Regions from separate parts of the Streptomyces griseochromogenes genome, predicted to be linked through region 1. Evidence: riboswitches for the same ligand, from Rfam matches in the RefSeq annotation. Region 1 holds a riboswitch; the other holds the start of a gene.

Region 1 (7,657 bases):
ACTCCGCCATCGGCCGCGTCGGCCCTTCGACCGCCCGCCTCCCCTGCTGCCCATTCCTCTCCCAACCCGTTCGGGCTGGAACCCGCGCCCCTGCCGGTCCTCACCGAACACGAACGCCGCTATCTGACCGGCTTCCTGGCCGGCATCCCGTTCGGCGCGCCGGGCGTACCGGTGCTGCCGCCGGACGCCCCTTTCAGCCCGGAGCACGCCCTGTGGGTGAACGGTGCGCTGGCCGGGATGTACTCCAGAGCGGAGGCGACGCATTCCACCGCGCACGGCATCGACGGCTCCCCGCGGTCGTCCGCCCCGTCCGCGGACGCCCCGCGCCGCCAGGTCGTGATCCTCTGGGCGTCGCAGACCGGCAACGCCGAGGAGTTCGCGATCGCCGCGTCCGAGAGACTCACCTCCGACGGCCACTCCGCCGCCCTCCTGCCCATGGAGGAGGCCGACCCCGCAGCGCTGCCCTCCGACGCCGACCTGCTGCTGATCACGAGCACCTTCGGCGACGGCGACGCCCCGGACAACGGCGCCGAGTTCTGGGACGCCCTCGCCTCGCCCGACGCCCCGCGCCTCGCGGGCAGGCGCTACGCCGTCCTCGCCTTCGGCGACTCCTCGTACGACGACTTCTGCGGCCATGGCCGCCGTCTCGACCGGCGCATGGAGGAGCTGGAGGCGATACGCCTGGCCCCGCGCACCGACTGCGAACCGGACTTCGAGACCGAGGCCGGGGCCTGGCTCGACCAGGTGCTCACTGTGCTGAAGAGCCCCGAGCACCCGGCCTCCGATCCCGCCTTCGATCCGGCGCCCGATCCGGCCCCCGCCACCCCGGCGGCTCCCCGCCCGAGCCGTTCCGCCCCCGTCACCGCCCGCCTGACCGGAAACCGCCTGCTGAGCCTGCCCGGTGCGGTCAAGGAGGTGAGGCGCTTCACCTTCGACACGCGTGACAGCGACACCCCGCTGGTCTACGAGGCCGGGGACGCCCTGGCGGTGCAGCCGGTCAACTGGCCGGAGCTCGTGACGGAGTGGCTGGCCGTCACCGGCCTGGACGCGGACGCGGCCGTTCGGGTCACCAACGCCGGGGACGTGCCCTTCGCCGAGGCACTGCTGCGCCATCTGGACATCACCCGTATCACTCCCGGCCTGCTGCGCTTCGTCGCCGACCGCGCCCGCGACCCGCGCGAGCTGCGCAAGCTGCTGCGGCAGGACAACAAGGGGGAGCTGGCCCAGTGGTCCTGGGGCCGCCAGGCCGTCGACGTGGTCGCCGAGTTCGGAATCCGGGCCGGGGCACAGCAATGGGCCGACGTGCTGGGGCGCCTGCAACCCCGCATGTACTCCATATCCTCCAGCCCCCTGACAGACCCTCACCTCGTCTCGCTGACCGTCTCCGTCGTCCGCTACGAGAACCTCGGCGGCCGCCCCCGACAGGGCGTGTGCTCCCCGTTCCTCGCCGACGCCGAGCCCGGCACACCGGTTCCGGTCCGCGTCCAGCGGGCGTCGCACTTCCGCCCGCCCGCCGACCCCGCAGCACCGGCCGTGATGGTGGGCCCCGGCACCGGCGTCGCGCCCTTCATCGGCTTTCTGGAGGACCGCCGGGCCCGCGGCCACCACGCGCCGAACTGGCTGTTCTTCGGCGAACAGCGCCGGGCCGCCGACTTCTACTACGAGGAGGAGCTGACCGCGTTCCTCGCCGACGGCACGCTCACCCGTCTGGACACCGCCTTCTCCCGCGATCAGCGCGCCAAGATCTACGTCCAGGACCGGATGCGCGAACACGGTGCGCAGCTGTGGTCCTGGCTCCGGGACGGCGCCCATCTCTACGTCTGCGGCGACGCCTCCCGGATGGCCAAAGACGTCGACCGGGCCCTGCGGGAGACGGCCGTCGTCCACGGCGGCCTGGACGAGGCCGAGGCGGCGGCGTACGTCAAACAGCTCGCCGCCGACAAGCGCTACGCGCGCGACGTGTACTGACCACGACGGCCGGGGCCGCCGCGTCGGCCGGTCCGGGTGCCCGGGTCGTCGTCGCGAGGATGACGGGAGCTGGTCGGCGATGGAATGATGATCCGCGACAAGGCGACGGCGATCCGAGGAAGCCGGTGTGAATCCGGCGCGGTCCCGCCACTGTGATCGGTGAGCGAGTTCCGACAGGCCACTGTCCGCGAGGGCGGGAAGGCCGGGACGAGCGACGACCCGAGAGCCAGGAGACTCACGCGGTCGCCTCCTCGACGGACACCGGGGCGGATTTCCCCGGGGGAGGAGTGGTTGACCGTGCCAGAGAACCTGGCGGAACCGGCATCCGGCGACGCGGTAGTCGTACCGGGGGCCGAACCGGCGCCCTGCCGTGTCGTCGTGTGCCGGGACTGCTGCTGTGGCAGTACCAAGGTGACCGGCGTCGATCACGCGGGGCAGACCGCGCGTCTGCGAGCGGAGGTTCCTGTGCGCATCTCCGCCTGCCTCGACGTCTGCGAACAGGCCAACGTCATCGTCGTACAGCCCTCCGCCGCCGGACGGGCCGCCGGCGGCCGACCGGTCTGGCTGGGACTCGTCAACGACCCCCACGCCACCGAGGACATCACCGACTGGGTACGCGCGGGCGGGCCGGGCATCGCACCCCTGCCGGAGATCCTCGATCTCTATGCCTTCACACCGCCGCGGCTCAGCGCGGCGACCCGGGACCGGCGCGGCGTGAGCCGTCGTTGAACCATCGAGACAAGGAACCGATGAGATCATGCGTGTCGATCGTGGCCCGCGGCCTGACGGAGGCGTTCGGACGACCGGTACCGAGGAATCCGTCCTGCTGCACACAGCCGGACGGGCCGCCCACATCACCCTCAACCGGCCGAAGGCACTCAACGCGCTGTCCCACGCGATGGTGCGCCGCATCGATGAGGCCCTGACCGCCTGGGAGCACGACCCGGCCGTGGAGACCGTGGTCATCACCGGGGCCGGGGAGCGCGGTCTGTGCGCGGGCGGCGACATCCGCGCCGTCCACGACGACGCGCGCGACGGCGACGGCACCGCCTCGGCCGCGTTCTGGCGCGACGAGTACCACCTCAACGCCCGCATCGCCCACTACCCCAAGCCCTACGTCGCCGTCATGGACGGCATCGTCATGGGCGGCGGCGTCGGCATCTCGGCGCACGGCAGCGTACGGATCGTCACCGAACGGTCGAGGGTCGCCATGCCCGAGACCGGCATCGGCTTCGTCCCCGACGTCGGCGGCACCTACCTCCTCTCCCTCGCCCCGGGCGAACTGGGCACCCACCTCGCACTGACCGGCGCACAGATCGGCGCCGCCGACGCCCTGCTGTGCGGGCTCGCCGACCACTACGTGCCGTCCGACGCGCTCCGGGCCTTCGTCGCCGACCTCGCCGACCTGACCGTGGAGCAGGTGCTCGCCCGTCACACGCAGTCGCCGCCCACGGGCGAGTTGGCCGGCCGGAGGGAGTGGATCGACGCCTGCTACGCCGCCGACACGGTGGAGGAGATCGTCCGGCGGCTGCTCGCCCATGGCGACACGGCGGCGAAGGAAGCAGCGGAGACCCTGCTCACCAGGTCGCCCAGCGCCCTGAAGGTCACCCTGGCCGCCCTGCGCCACGCCCGGCGGCTCGGCTCGCTGGAGCGGGTTCTCGACCAGGAGTACCGCGTCTCCTGCGCCGCCCTGAGCACTCCCGACCTGGTGGAGGGCATCCGCGCCCAGGTCATCGACAAGGACCGCAACCCCCGCTGGTCGCCCGCGACCCTCGCCGAAGTGACCGACACCGACGTCGAGCGCTGCTTCACCTCCCTCGGCGAACACGAACTCGGCCTCGCCGGGCCCGGCACGACTCCCGAGGCGGCCCGGTGAGCTGAACCGACGTGTTCACCGGACGGCCGGCACGAGCCGCCGTCGAGGGGTAAAACCGCTGGCCAAGAGGGTGTTCCCATGACAGGGTTCCCCACCGTGACAGACATGGACAGCATCTTGATCACCCCGCTCACCGAGCGTCCGTCATTGACGTCCCGGCTCTACGAGATGACCGAGACGTGGCCCGCTTTCATCCCTCAGGATCTGGTCGCGGGCGCCCTGTTGAGCCGGGTGGCCGAAGACTTCCCCGAGTACTGCGTGGTGGCGACGGACGGCGACCGCGTAGTGGCACGCGGGTTGAGTGTGCCCTTCGACGCCGGGCTCGACGGCCGTGAGGAGATGCCGGACAAGGGCTGGGACCAAGTGCTCGTATGGGCCTACCGCGACCGGCACCTCGGGAACGCGCCGACGACAGCCAGCGCGCTGGAGATCACGGTGGACACCGAGTACCTCGGCCGTGGTCTGTCCTACCGCATGCTGACCGCGCTGCGGGACGGCGCCCGACGACAGGGCCACGACGCGTTGCTGGCCCCGGTCCGTCCCACGGCCAAACACCTCGAACCACGGGTCCCCATGGCCGACTACATCCGCCGGCGGCGCGAGGACGGACTGCCTGCCGACCCGTGGCTGCGCGTGCACGTCAAGTCCGGTGGCAGCGTCGAGAAGGTCGCCACGGCGTCGATGACGGTCAGCGGCTCCCTGGCCCAGTGGCGGCAGTGGACCGGCCTGCCCTTCGACAGTGACGGGGACATCGACGTACCGGGCGCCCTCGTCCCGGTCCACTGCGACACCGCACATGACCGCGCGGTCTACGTCGAACCCAACGTGTGGATCCGGCACGGCGTGCGTCCTTCGACCACCTGACGACCTCGCTCAGGAGGCCGGGGTGACGAGCGTGTGCTCGTCACCCAGCCGGGTGACGCCGGTGTCGGTGTACATGGTGGTCTCACCGTCGGACCGGCGGACGACGAGGTCGTCCGTGCGGCCGTTTCCCGTGTAGTCGCCGGTGGTCATCGCCACGCCGTGGGTCCACGGCTCGTTGGCGTCCAGGAGGCGCCGCTCGGTGCCGAGCGCAGAGGTGGTGGTGCCGACGTAGTCGTCCAGTTCGCCGTCGGACCAGCGCACCATCAGGTCCCACTTCTGGTTGCCGGAGAACTCACCGCCGGTGAGGAGCGTGGCGTTCTTCCACGTGCCGTTCGGTTCCTTGAGCCGGTGCTTCTGGCCGAAGGTACCGGCACCGACGTTGGTGTAGAGGGTCAGCTCGCCGTTCGACCACCGCACCATCAGGTCGGTGACGTACTGGCCCGCGCCGAAGCGGCCCGCGGTGATCTGGGTGGCGTTCTTCCAGGTGTCGTTGGGGCCGATCATCCGGGTGCCCGCCTGGTGCAGACCCTTGGAGCCGACGTCTCCGAAGAGGGTGACCTCGCCGTCGGACCAGCGCACCATCAGGTCGAACTGGCTGGAACCGGTGAAGTCGCCGGCGGTGATGGTCTCGGCGTGGGTCCAGGTGCCGTTGGCGGCCAGCAGCTGCTGCCCCGAGCCGAAACCGCCCTGTCCGTCGCCGGGGTAGAGCGTGACCTTGCCGTCGGTCCAGACCACGATCATGTCGCTGTGGCCGGTGTGGCGGAAGTCGCCCGAGGCCAGGAGCTTGGCATGCTGCCAGGTGCTCGCCGAGCCGGGCAGCGCCGGGCCGTCGGTCGACGGCTGGTACGGGGGCCTGGGGCCCACCGTTCGATGGGCGGCGGCATCGGCGAACAGGTCCTGGGCGTCCTTGCCGTAGACCGGCGCGTACGTCACCCAGTCGTCGTTGGCGTCGTCCCCGCCCCCGAAGTAACCGCCCGTGTTGCCGATGACGTTGCCCGTGCCGGTGGTCCGGTTGTAGCCCTCGATCCACGGGCCGCCGGAGACTCCTCCGTAGAAGCCCTTGCAGGTCATGCGTATCTGCCGGAACCCCGGCAGACGCGAGGTGGTGACCGGGCAGCGTATCGCCTGGTGCTTCGGGTTGACGCTGTCGGAGCCGGGATAGCCGATGACGGTGACCTGATGGGTGTAGTTGCTCGCGGGCGTGAACGTCAACGCGCCCGTGACGGCTTCCACTTCACCTCGGCTGTTGGGATCGACCTGCGCGAACGCCAGGTCCAGGTCGGAGCTGGGATCCTTGGTGTTCGCGGCATAGCGCGGGTCGATGTACAACCGGGACACCGGGAACACACCGTGCGGCTGCTGGGCGGCGGACTGCCCACTGCGGTACTGCGGCACGAATATGCGGTGGGCGGCGGTCTCCAGACCGCGGCCGCAGTGCCCGGCGGTCAGGACGATGTCCTGAGCGGCCGTGTGCACGACACTGCCGGTGCAGTACGTACTCTTGCCGCCCAGGGGCCTGCCGTCGTAGAAGAACGTGCCCACCATCGGATGGCCGTCGAAGTGCTCCGGGGCGGGCGTGCCCGGGGGAGCAGCGTTGCGTACCCGGTTGCGGGGCGCGGCGGCGACGGGGGAGTGACCGGGGACGGCGTCGACCGGGACCGCGTTGTCCATGCGGTCCGCCGTCCAGAACTTCTCCTCTTCACCCAGGCTCGGCCCGCCGCCCGGGGAGGCGGACGAGGAAGCCGGCCCGGCGGACCGCGTGCCGGCCTTCGGCGCCGGGCGGGTGGGCGCGACCGATGCCGCGAGGCGCTGTTTCGCATGGGTCGATGGCGCGCTGTCAGCCGACGGCAGCGGGGTGCCCGTCGCGGCGATCGCCGGTCCGTCGCCCACTATGCCCGTGCACAGACCGAGTGCGAGGACCGTGATCCATCTGGAATGGGAACTCAACGAGGTGACTTTCCGTCTTGGAGAAAGCCGAACGGGGCAGTGCCGGCCGGACGTTCGGCCCGAAGGCCTGGCTAGCACTCCAGTTCGACGTGAAGTGGGCAGCGTATCAACCGTCACCCGCTGCCATGACGCAGCGTCAAAGCACAGACAGCCAAGGCGATGGCTCGACTCCGCACCGCGGCATGGGCGGCACTGCCGCTCCGGCTGTCCCTCCTGGCAGCCGGGCCGGCCTCAGCCTCCCCACCCACACCGCCCCGCTCCATCTCCGCAGTGTCCGGTCCGTGCATCCGGGCGACATCCGGTCACCCTGACCGACGCCGGAGCCGGCGGTCGGGCCGGGCAAGGGGTTCGATGGGCACGGGTGCGCGTCGAGCCGGCCGACGCGGCCACCCGCCGTGCCTGCCGTGACAAGGTGAAAAGGCTCCCCCCGTCCGACCGGGAGGAGCACTGGGACGTGAAGGATCCCTGGCCGCAATCGGATGGGGACGTGCGGACCTTCCGGGCCGGCAGCCGCATCACGGTCACCGACAACGACGACGAGGGATCGGACGGGCTTGTCACCCTCACCTCGCCGGTCTTCACCGACCGTCCCACACTGCGCGGTGCCCGAGCCGTACTGACCGCCACCACCACCCTGAAATGCGACGCGGCGCCCGGCCTGTACCCGATCTACCGGCATCGCCCCGACGACCGTCACGACAGCTCGAACCCGCCCTGGGCCCGCCTGCGCATCGCCCACGCCGCGCCGGCAGCCGCCTGCTCCACGTCTCAGGCGACGGCGCACCCCTCCAGGACCTGCGAGCCGGTGTGGCCGCCTGGGCCGCGGGCGGCCTGATCCTCGCCGCGGCAGCGGGCACGGCTGTCTTCTGGGCCCGATCGCGGCGTGCCAAGTCCGGCTGATCGCCGGCAGGCTCAGGCACACGCGTGCGGAAGCGGTGCGCCACCGGTCGTCTCATCCACGAGGTGAAGCGTCCGCGGTCGCCCGGCGCGGTCCGCCGACAG
Region 2 (7,657 bases), 2.3 Mb from region 1:
CGTCGGGCTCGGCGGGGGCACCGACGACGCGCAGGGCTTCGAAGGCGAGACCGCGCAGCAGGGCGTCCTCGCCCCGGGCGGCGCCGAGCAGTTCGGTGACGGCACTGCCGACGGGACGGGCGGCGAGCCAGGCGCGGTATTCGGCACGGGCCGCGTTGGGACGCAGCTGCGCGCAGCCGCGGAGCATGTCCTCGGCGGACTGCTCGATGTTGCCGGCGGGGCTCTGCGCGGCCACGCAGATCTGCTCCAGCTTGACCCAGACCGCCCAGCTGCCCAGCGGGGTGAGGGTGGCCTGGCCGTCGCCGTAGGTCAGGGCGCCGACGGAGGCGAGGGCCTTGACGGCCCAGTCGAGGAGGGGAGCGAGCGGGGTGTCCCCGGCGGGTGCGGCTTCCCCCTGTCCCAGGGACTCGACGGGCCCCGGGGACTCGGCGGAGCCCGGCTCGTAGGGGACCTCGCAGCGCTCGGTGCGCAGTTCGGTGACCCGCTGCTGGAGCAGGTCGAGCAGCTGCTCGACCGGGACGGGACCGGCGGAGAGCTGGAGGAAGGAGAGCACCTGGGGCATCGCCGAGACGACCTCGGCCACGGCCGCCGGCTCCTGGTCGGCCGGTTCCGGGCTGGCGAGCGACCAGGCGTCGAAGAGGGCGACCCAGCCGCGCAGTACGGCGCTGTCGTCACGGTCCCAGGCGCGCAGTCGCCAGCCGGGACGCGCGCTGTCCCCGTGCACCTCGATGAGTCCCGCGAGGCGCGCGGTGTCCCAGTCGGCGCGGATCCGGGCGGCGCTCAGGCCGAGGTCGTCGGCGGCGCATTCCGCGGTGGCGTCGGAGAGCGTGGCCTTGCCGTCGGTGGAGGCGCCGTTGCGGCCAGGGCCGAGGGCGGCGTCGGCCCAGCGGGCGACACGAACCGCGCCGGCCAGGCCGGTGCGCGCCAATCTGGCCAGTTCGCCGGGGGCCGGGGTGCCCTCCGGCGGCCGGGGGGCGGGGCGGCGCGGGCGCCGCTGGTTCACAGCTCTGGGGGCGGCGGCCAGGGGTCGCGGTCGGACGAGTCGAAGCCTGGAGTCGCGCGGGATACGGGACGTCACGGGTGCAGTCTTCCGGTTGACGGTCCGAAAACCCAAACGGAATGTCACTGGGGGCGACGGGGCTGGCCAACGCACATGGCCCGATGCCGGGCGAAGAGTCGTCTTCCGGCCAGTCGTACGACCTTAAACGGAACGGCTGGAACCGGGGCTTCCGACTTGTGCCGAGGGATCGGGGCGCGCTCACATCAGCGGGGTCAGGAACCGGCGCAGGCGCTCCTCGTACTCCTTGGGGTCCGCGTTCCACATCGCCGCGTGCGGGGCCTCGGGCACGGTGTGCAGGGCGACGAGGTCGGGACGGCGGGCGGCGAGGCGGCGGGAGTACTCCCAGGGGGCGACCGTGTCGTCCGGGCCGTGGACGATCAGGGTGGGTACGGCGAGCCGGCCCTGGTCGGCGGCCTCGGCGAGCCCGTCGGTGTGCAGCCCGGCCCGGCCCTGCGCGGCCCGCACCGCGAGCGGCAGCAGCGGCTCCGGTGTGTGCCGGGCCTGGGCGAGGGCCCGCAGGGTGGCCGGCCAGCTGAGCACCGGCGAGTCGAGGACCAGCCCGGCGACGCGCTCGCGCACGGCGGAGTGCTCGGCGGCGCGCAGGGCCATGGTGGCGCCGGTGGACCAGCCGAGGAGGACGACCCTGCGGGCACCGTAGCGGACGGCGTAGCGGATCGCGGCGTCCACATCGCGCCACTCGGTCTCGCCGAGGTGGCCCAGCCCGTCCGGCGGGCGCGGGGCGCCGAGGTCGCCGCGGTAGGCGAGGGCGAGCACCGGCAGGCGGCGGCCGTGCAGGAACCCCATGACGTTCATGGCGTGCTCGCGGGTGGTGCCGAGGCCGTGCACCGCGATCACCCAGGTGTCCCGGAAGCCGGGCACGAACCAGGCGGGCAGGGCACCGAGTTCACCGGGGACGTTTATGTCGGAGTGGTCGATGCCGAGGGCGGCGCCCGGATCGCCGACGTACAGGTTCGGGGTGAGCCAGACCGCGTCGCCGGGGGCGAGGGTGCCGTGCGTGACGCGTACGAGACGGCGTACGACGGTGTCGGCGGTGTGCTCCGCCGCCTCCAGGACGGGACCGACGACCGCGTGGGAGCCGTCGCCGGCCAGGCCGTAGGTGCCGGGGCGCAGGGAGGCCAGGTCGCGGGTGAGCGCGATCCGGCCCGCGGCGGTGCCGTGCACGGTGAGCCGGGGTTCGGTGGGCAGGGGGCGGCCCGCGGGCGCCTTCAGCGCGGCGTCGCTGGCGAATCGGCCGGCGGCCACGGACACGGCGCCGGCGGCCAGCACCGCGGTGAGTGCGGCTGCGGTCGCTTTGACGGTGCGCACGGATCCAGTGTCGTGGCGCGCCGGGCCGACGGCCAGCGGAGGGCCCGGCCGTCACGACGGATCCGGACGAGGGTGCGGTCACCCCCGCTGGCCGTACCCCTTCAAACGTGCCCCGGCCTCTTCCATCTGTTCCTCCGTCAGCAGGGAGGGCGCGCGGCCCGGCGCCGCGGACGCCGTCAGCCACAGCCGGCACATCCACTCCAGCTGGGCGGTGCGGTCGTAGGCCTGGTCGAGGGTGGCGCCGTAGGTGATCATGCCGTGGTTCCGCAGGAGGCAGCCGGAGCGGCCGGCGAGGGCGCTGAGCATGTTCTCGGCCAGTTCGTCCGTGCCGTAGGCCGCGTAGGGGGCGACCCGGGCGGGGCCGCCCATGGCCGCGGCCATGTAGTGGATCGGGGGCAGCTCGGTCACGAGGGTGGAGACGGCCGTGGCGTGCACCGCGTGGGTGTGGACGACGGCGCGGGCGTCGGTGGTGCGGTAGACGGCCAGGTGCATGGGCAGCTCGCTGGTCGGCACGAGCGTGCCGAGCACCTGGCATCCGTCGAGGTCGACGCCGGTGATGTCGTTCGGGGTCAGCCGGTCGTAGGGCACGCCCGACGGGGTGACCAGCACGAGGTCCCCGACGCGCGCCGACACATTGCCGGAGGTGCCGACGACCAGCCCGTCGGCGACGGTCCGCCGGGCCGTCGCGACCACGCCCTCCCACAGGTGTGACTCTTCCGCTTCCGGATCCCGTCGCTGTTCAGCCATGCGGGGATCCTGCCAGCCGGCCCGGCGCCGCGGGGTCCCGTGGCGTGAATCGGGCCTGAATTCGTACTCCCGAGCGGGCGCCGGACGGCGCGCCGCTCGCCCGTCTCGGCGGCGGCCCGCGGGGTGACCAGGATCTCTTTCGCGGGCCGCCGAGGCGACCGCGGGCCTTCGCGCGCGGCCGGCAGCCATGGGGCGCCTGGGATGTCGACCCGAACACGACCCCGACAACCCGCCACTGACATCCTGAAGCCCGCTTCAGTTCACTTTCCGTTCACCCAGGTTGCCTACGGTCCAACAGCCAATGACCTCGAACGATTGCCTGGGTAAATGGAAAACTTCTCGCTGATCCTCGCGATTGTGGTGGTAACCGCACTCGCGTTTGATTTCACGAACGGTTTCCACGACACCGCCAACGCGATGGCCACGACCATCTCGACCGGTGCGCTCAAGCCCAAGGTCGCGGTGGCCATGTCCGCCGCCCTCAACCTTGTAGGCGCCTTCCTCTCCGTGGAGGTCGCCAACACGATCTCCAAGGGTCTCGTCGACGAGAACGGCATACGTCCCGAGGTCATATTCGCCGCGCTGGTCGGCGCGATCCTCTGGAACCTGGTGACCTGGCTGGTGGGACTGCCCTCCAGCTCCTCCCACGCGCTGATGGGCGGCCTGATCGGCGCCACCGTCGCCTCCGCCGGCTTCGGTGCCGTCCACGGTGACGTCCTGGTCACCAAGGTCCTGCTCCCGGCGGTCGCCGCCCCGGTCGTGGCGGGTCTCGCGGCGATGTTCGCCACCCGGTTCTCCTACGGCATCGGCCGCGGCGCCGAGGGCGAGGCCACCCGCAAGGGCTACCGCGCGGGGCAGATCGCCTCGGCCGGCCTGGTCTCCCTGGCCCACGGCACCAACGACGCCCAGAAGACGATGGGCATCATCACCCTGGCGCTGATCGCGGGCGGCGCGGTCGCCCCCGGCTCCAACCCTCCCACCTGGGTGATCCTCTCCGCGGGCCTGGCCATCGCGCTCGGTACCTACATCGGCGGCTGGCGCATCATCCGCACCATGGGCAAGGGGCTGACCGACCTGGAGCCGCGACAGGGCTTCGCCGCCCAGACCAGCGCGGCCACCGCCATCCTGGCCTCCTCCCACCTCGGCTTCTCCCTCTCCACCACCCATGTCGTCTCCGGCTCGGTGATGGGCGCGGGCCTCGGCCGCAAGGGCGGTGTGGTCCGCTGGTCCACCGCGACCCGCATGGCCGTCGCCTGGGTGCTCACCCTCCCGGCCGCCGCACTGGTCGGCGCGGGCGCCGAGTCCGTCACGGACCTGGGCGACTGGGGCACCGCGGTCGTCGCCGTCTTCCTCGTCGGCGCCAGCGCCACGATCTGGAAGATCTCCCGTCGCCAGGTCGTCGACCACACCAACGTCGTGGCCGACGACACCGCCGAGCCGGCCGGCGTGGTGACCACCGCCATCGCCGCGGTGACCCCGCCGCCCGCGGGCACCGTCACCGAGGGCCTGACGGCCACGATCCCGTCTCCGGCCGCCGCCACCGACCCGGCCCCCGCCGCTCCGGCGACCCCGCCGGCCGCCACGGTCTGACCCGAGCACCCGGTAACTGAAGGAAGCATCCCCATGAAGATCGACTGGGCGGCCCTCGGCTCCGTCTTCGGCGTCAGCCTCGTGTTCACGGTGGGCCTGGTGGCCCTGTTCACCCTCGGCATCAACGGCCTCGCGCGCCGCGAGAAGGCCGCCGCACAGGGCGGCTCCGCCGCGCTGGCGGTGACGGGCGCGTACGTGTGCTTCGCGGCCTGCGCGGCCGCGGTGGCCTACGGGATCCATTTGATCGTGGCCAAGGCCTAGTTCCCCGGAGTCCCTCCTGCGCCCTGCCGGGCCGGCACGTCAGCCGGAGCGGCAGGGCGCAGGTGTGTCCACGGCGGGCGGGACCCGCCCACCACCTCCGGCGGTACGACCTGACCGTCGTCCGGCGGCAGTTCGGCCACGTACGCCACCGTGCGTCTCCCCCGCGTCCGTTGCATCCCGTATGAGACGTACGCACCCTTGCCATGCTCACGGTGTGTGAGCACAAGAGGGATCCCCGAACGTCGCCCGGAGGAGGGGGAATTCACCGCGACCCGGTCGTCGGGCACGGCCCGGCGGGCCGGCGATGTGGGCCTCAGCACAGTCCACCGTCCCAGGTCAAAGGCAAGTTGACGGCCCTTCCGGGTGCGTGGTGGACTGCCCACGCCATGTACGGCGGCAGAAGAGGAAGCCGGTGCGAATCCGGCGCGGTCCCGCCACTGTCACCGGGGAAGAACATCCCCGGGAGCCAGGAACTCTCACCGCCGGTCTCGTCGAACCAGGGCGCGGACACCCTGAGTGAGGACACATATCGCCATGCTCGGCCGCCGATCGAGGACCAGTACCGGACCCGCCCCTGAGCCCACGGCCGGCTGAGCCGATGGGTGCCGATCGCTCATACGCGTACGGCGCCGCCGCCGGCCTTCTCGGCGACCTGTTCCTCGGCGATCCGCGCCGCGGGCATCCGGTCGCCGTGTTCGGGCGCGCGGCCGCGGCCGTGGAACGCGTGCTGTGGCACGACCACCGTGGCTGGGGCGCCCTGCACACCGCCGTGTGCGCGGGCGGCGCCGTGGCGCTGGGGGCCGTCGCCGAGCGGGCCGTACGCCGCTCCCCCGCCGCCTCCGTCGCGCTGGCCGGTGCCGCCACCTGGGCCGTCGTCGGGGGCACGTCGCTGGCCCGGGAGGCCCGGACCGTCGGGCGCGCGCTGGAGGCCGGGGACATCGAGGCGGCGCGGGCGCGGCTGCCGCATCTGTGCGGCCGGGATCCGCAGGCCCTCGACGCCGACGGGATCGCCCGGGCCGTGGTCGAGTCCGTCGCCGAGAACACCTCCGACGCCGTCGTGGGTGCGCTGGTGTGGGGTGCGGTGGGCGGGGTGCCGGGGCTGCTCGGGTTCCGGGCCGTCAACACCCTGGACGCGATGGTGGGGCACAAGTCGGCCCGCTTCCGGCGCTACGGCTGGGCCTCCGCCCGGCTCGACGACCTCGCCGGCTGGCCGGGGGCGCGGCTGACCGCCGTACTCGCGGCCGCCGCCGGACCCGACCCGCGCGGCGCCCTGCGCGCCTGGCGGGCCGACGCCCGCAAGCACCCGAGCCCCAACGCCGGGCCCGTCGAGGCCTCGTTCGCGGGCGCTCTCGGTGTGCGGCTGGGCGGCACGCTCTCCTACGGCGGACGCGTCGAGCACCGGCCCGTGCTCAACGGGGATTCCGGGCGGGCCGTCCAGGTCACCGACATCGACCGGGCCGTACGGCTCTCCCGCCGCGTCGGCCTGCTCGCGCTCGGCGCGACGGTCGCCGCGCGCCGACTCGTGAAGGGACGTGGGAAGTGAACGGTGGTCTCCTCGTCGCCGGTACCACCTCCGACGCCGGCAAGAGCGTCGTGACGGCCGGGATCTGCCGGTGGCTGGTGCGCCAGGGCGTCAAGGTCGCGCCCTTCAAGGCGCAGAACATGTCCCTGAACTCGTTCGTGACGCGCGAGGGCGCCGAGATCGGGCGGGCGCAGGCCATGCAGGCCCAGGCCTGTCGCGTCGAACCGACGGCGCTGATGAACCCCGTGCTGCTCAAGCCGGGCGGCGAACAGAGCAGCCAGGTGGTGCTGCTGGGCAAGCCGGTGGGCGAGCTGAGCGCGCGCGGGTACCACGGAGGGCGCCGGCAACGGCTTCTGGGCACGGTCCTGGACTGTCTGGCCGAGTTGCGGGGCACGTATGACGCGGTGATCTGTGAGGGGGCCGGTTCGCCCGCGGAGATCAATCTGCGGCGGACCGACATCGTGAACATGGGGATCGCGCGGAACGCGCGGCTGCCCGTGCTCGTCGTCGGCGACATCGACCGGGGCGGTGTCTTCGCCTCGTTCTTCGGCACGGTCGCCCTGCTCTCACCGGAGGACCAGGAACTGGTCGCCGGGTTCCTGGTGAACAAGTTCCGCGGGGATGTCAGCCTGCTGGAGCCGGGGCTGGACATGCTGCACGGGCTCACCGGACGGCACACCTACGGCGTGCTGCCGTTCCGGCACGGGCTCGGCATCGACGAGGAGGACGGGCTCCGGGTCTCCCTGCGCGGCACCGTCCGCGAGTCGGCCGTGGCTCCCCCCGTCGGCGAGGACGTGCTGCGGGTCGCCGTCTGCGCGGTCCCGCTCATGTCGAACTTCACGGACGTGGACGCCCTGGCCGCCGAACCGGGCGTCGTGGTGCGGTTCGTGGACCGGCCGGAGGAGCTGGCGGACGCCGATCTCGTGGTGATCCCGGGAACGCGCGGGACGGTACGGGCTCTGGAGTGGCTGCGCGAGCGGGGCCTGGCCGACGCGCTCGTCCGCAGGGCCGCCGAAGGCCGCCCTGTCCTCGGGGTCTGCGGCGGCTTCCAGATCCTCGGCGAGCACATCGAGGACGAGGTCGAGTCGCGCGCCGGCAGCGTCCCGGGACTCGGAGTGCTCCCGGTGCGGGTGCGGTTCGCCCGCGAGAAG

What was found. A riboswitch is a leader RNA that binds a small molecule or an ion and turns the genes downstream of it on or off. The one in region 1 is predicted to bind cobalamin.
Region 2: another riboswitch for cobalamin. It lies ahead of AVL59_RS36045 (cobalamin biosynthesis protein); the one in region 1 lies ahead of AVL59_RS25635 (hypothetical protein).

The regions. Positions count from the first base shown of each region.
Region 1 covers NZ_CP016279.1:5,975,609-5,983,265, reverse strand. The annotation lists gene AVL59_RS25640 (molybdopterin-dependent oxidoreductase) at 1-1,968, shown strand, start outside; cobalamin riboswitch at 2,084-2,205, shown strand; gene AVL59_RS25635 (hypothetical protein) at 2,347-2,697, shown strand; gene AVL59_RS25630 (enoyl-CoA hydratase/isomerase family protein) at 2,726-3,844, shown strand; gene AVL59_RS25625 (acetyltransferase-like protein) at 3,950-4,708, shown strand; gene AVL59_RS25620 (trypsin-like serine peptidase) at 4,718-6,655, opposite strand; gene AVL59_RS25615 (hypothetical protein) at 7,017-7,490, shown strand.
Region 2 covers NZ_CP016279.1:8,311,253-8,318,909, forward strand. The annotation lists gene AVL59_RS36020 (hypothetical protein) at 1-1,078, opposite strand, end outside; gene AVL59_RS36025 (alpha/beta hydrolase) at 1,259-2,386, opposite strand; gene AVL59_RS36030 (class II aldolase/adducin family protein) at 2,465-3,133, opposite strand; gene AVL59_RS36035 (inorganic phosphate transporter) at 3,461-4,723, shown strand; gene AVL59_RS36040 (hypothetical protein) at 4,757-4,984, shown strand; cobalamin riboswitch at 5,339-5,479, shown strand; gene AVL59_RS36045 (cobalamin biosynthesis protein) at 5,583-6,527, shown strand; gene AVL59_RS36050 (cobyric acid synthase) at 6,524-7,657, shown strand, end outside.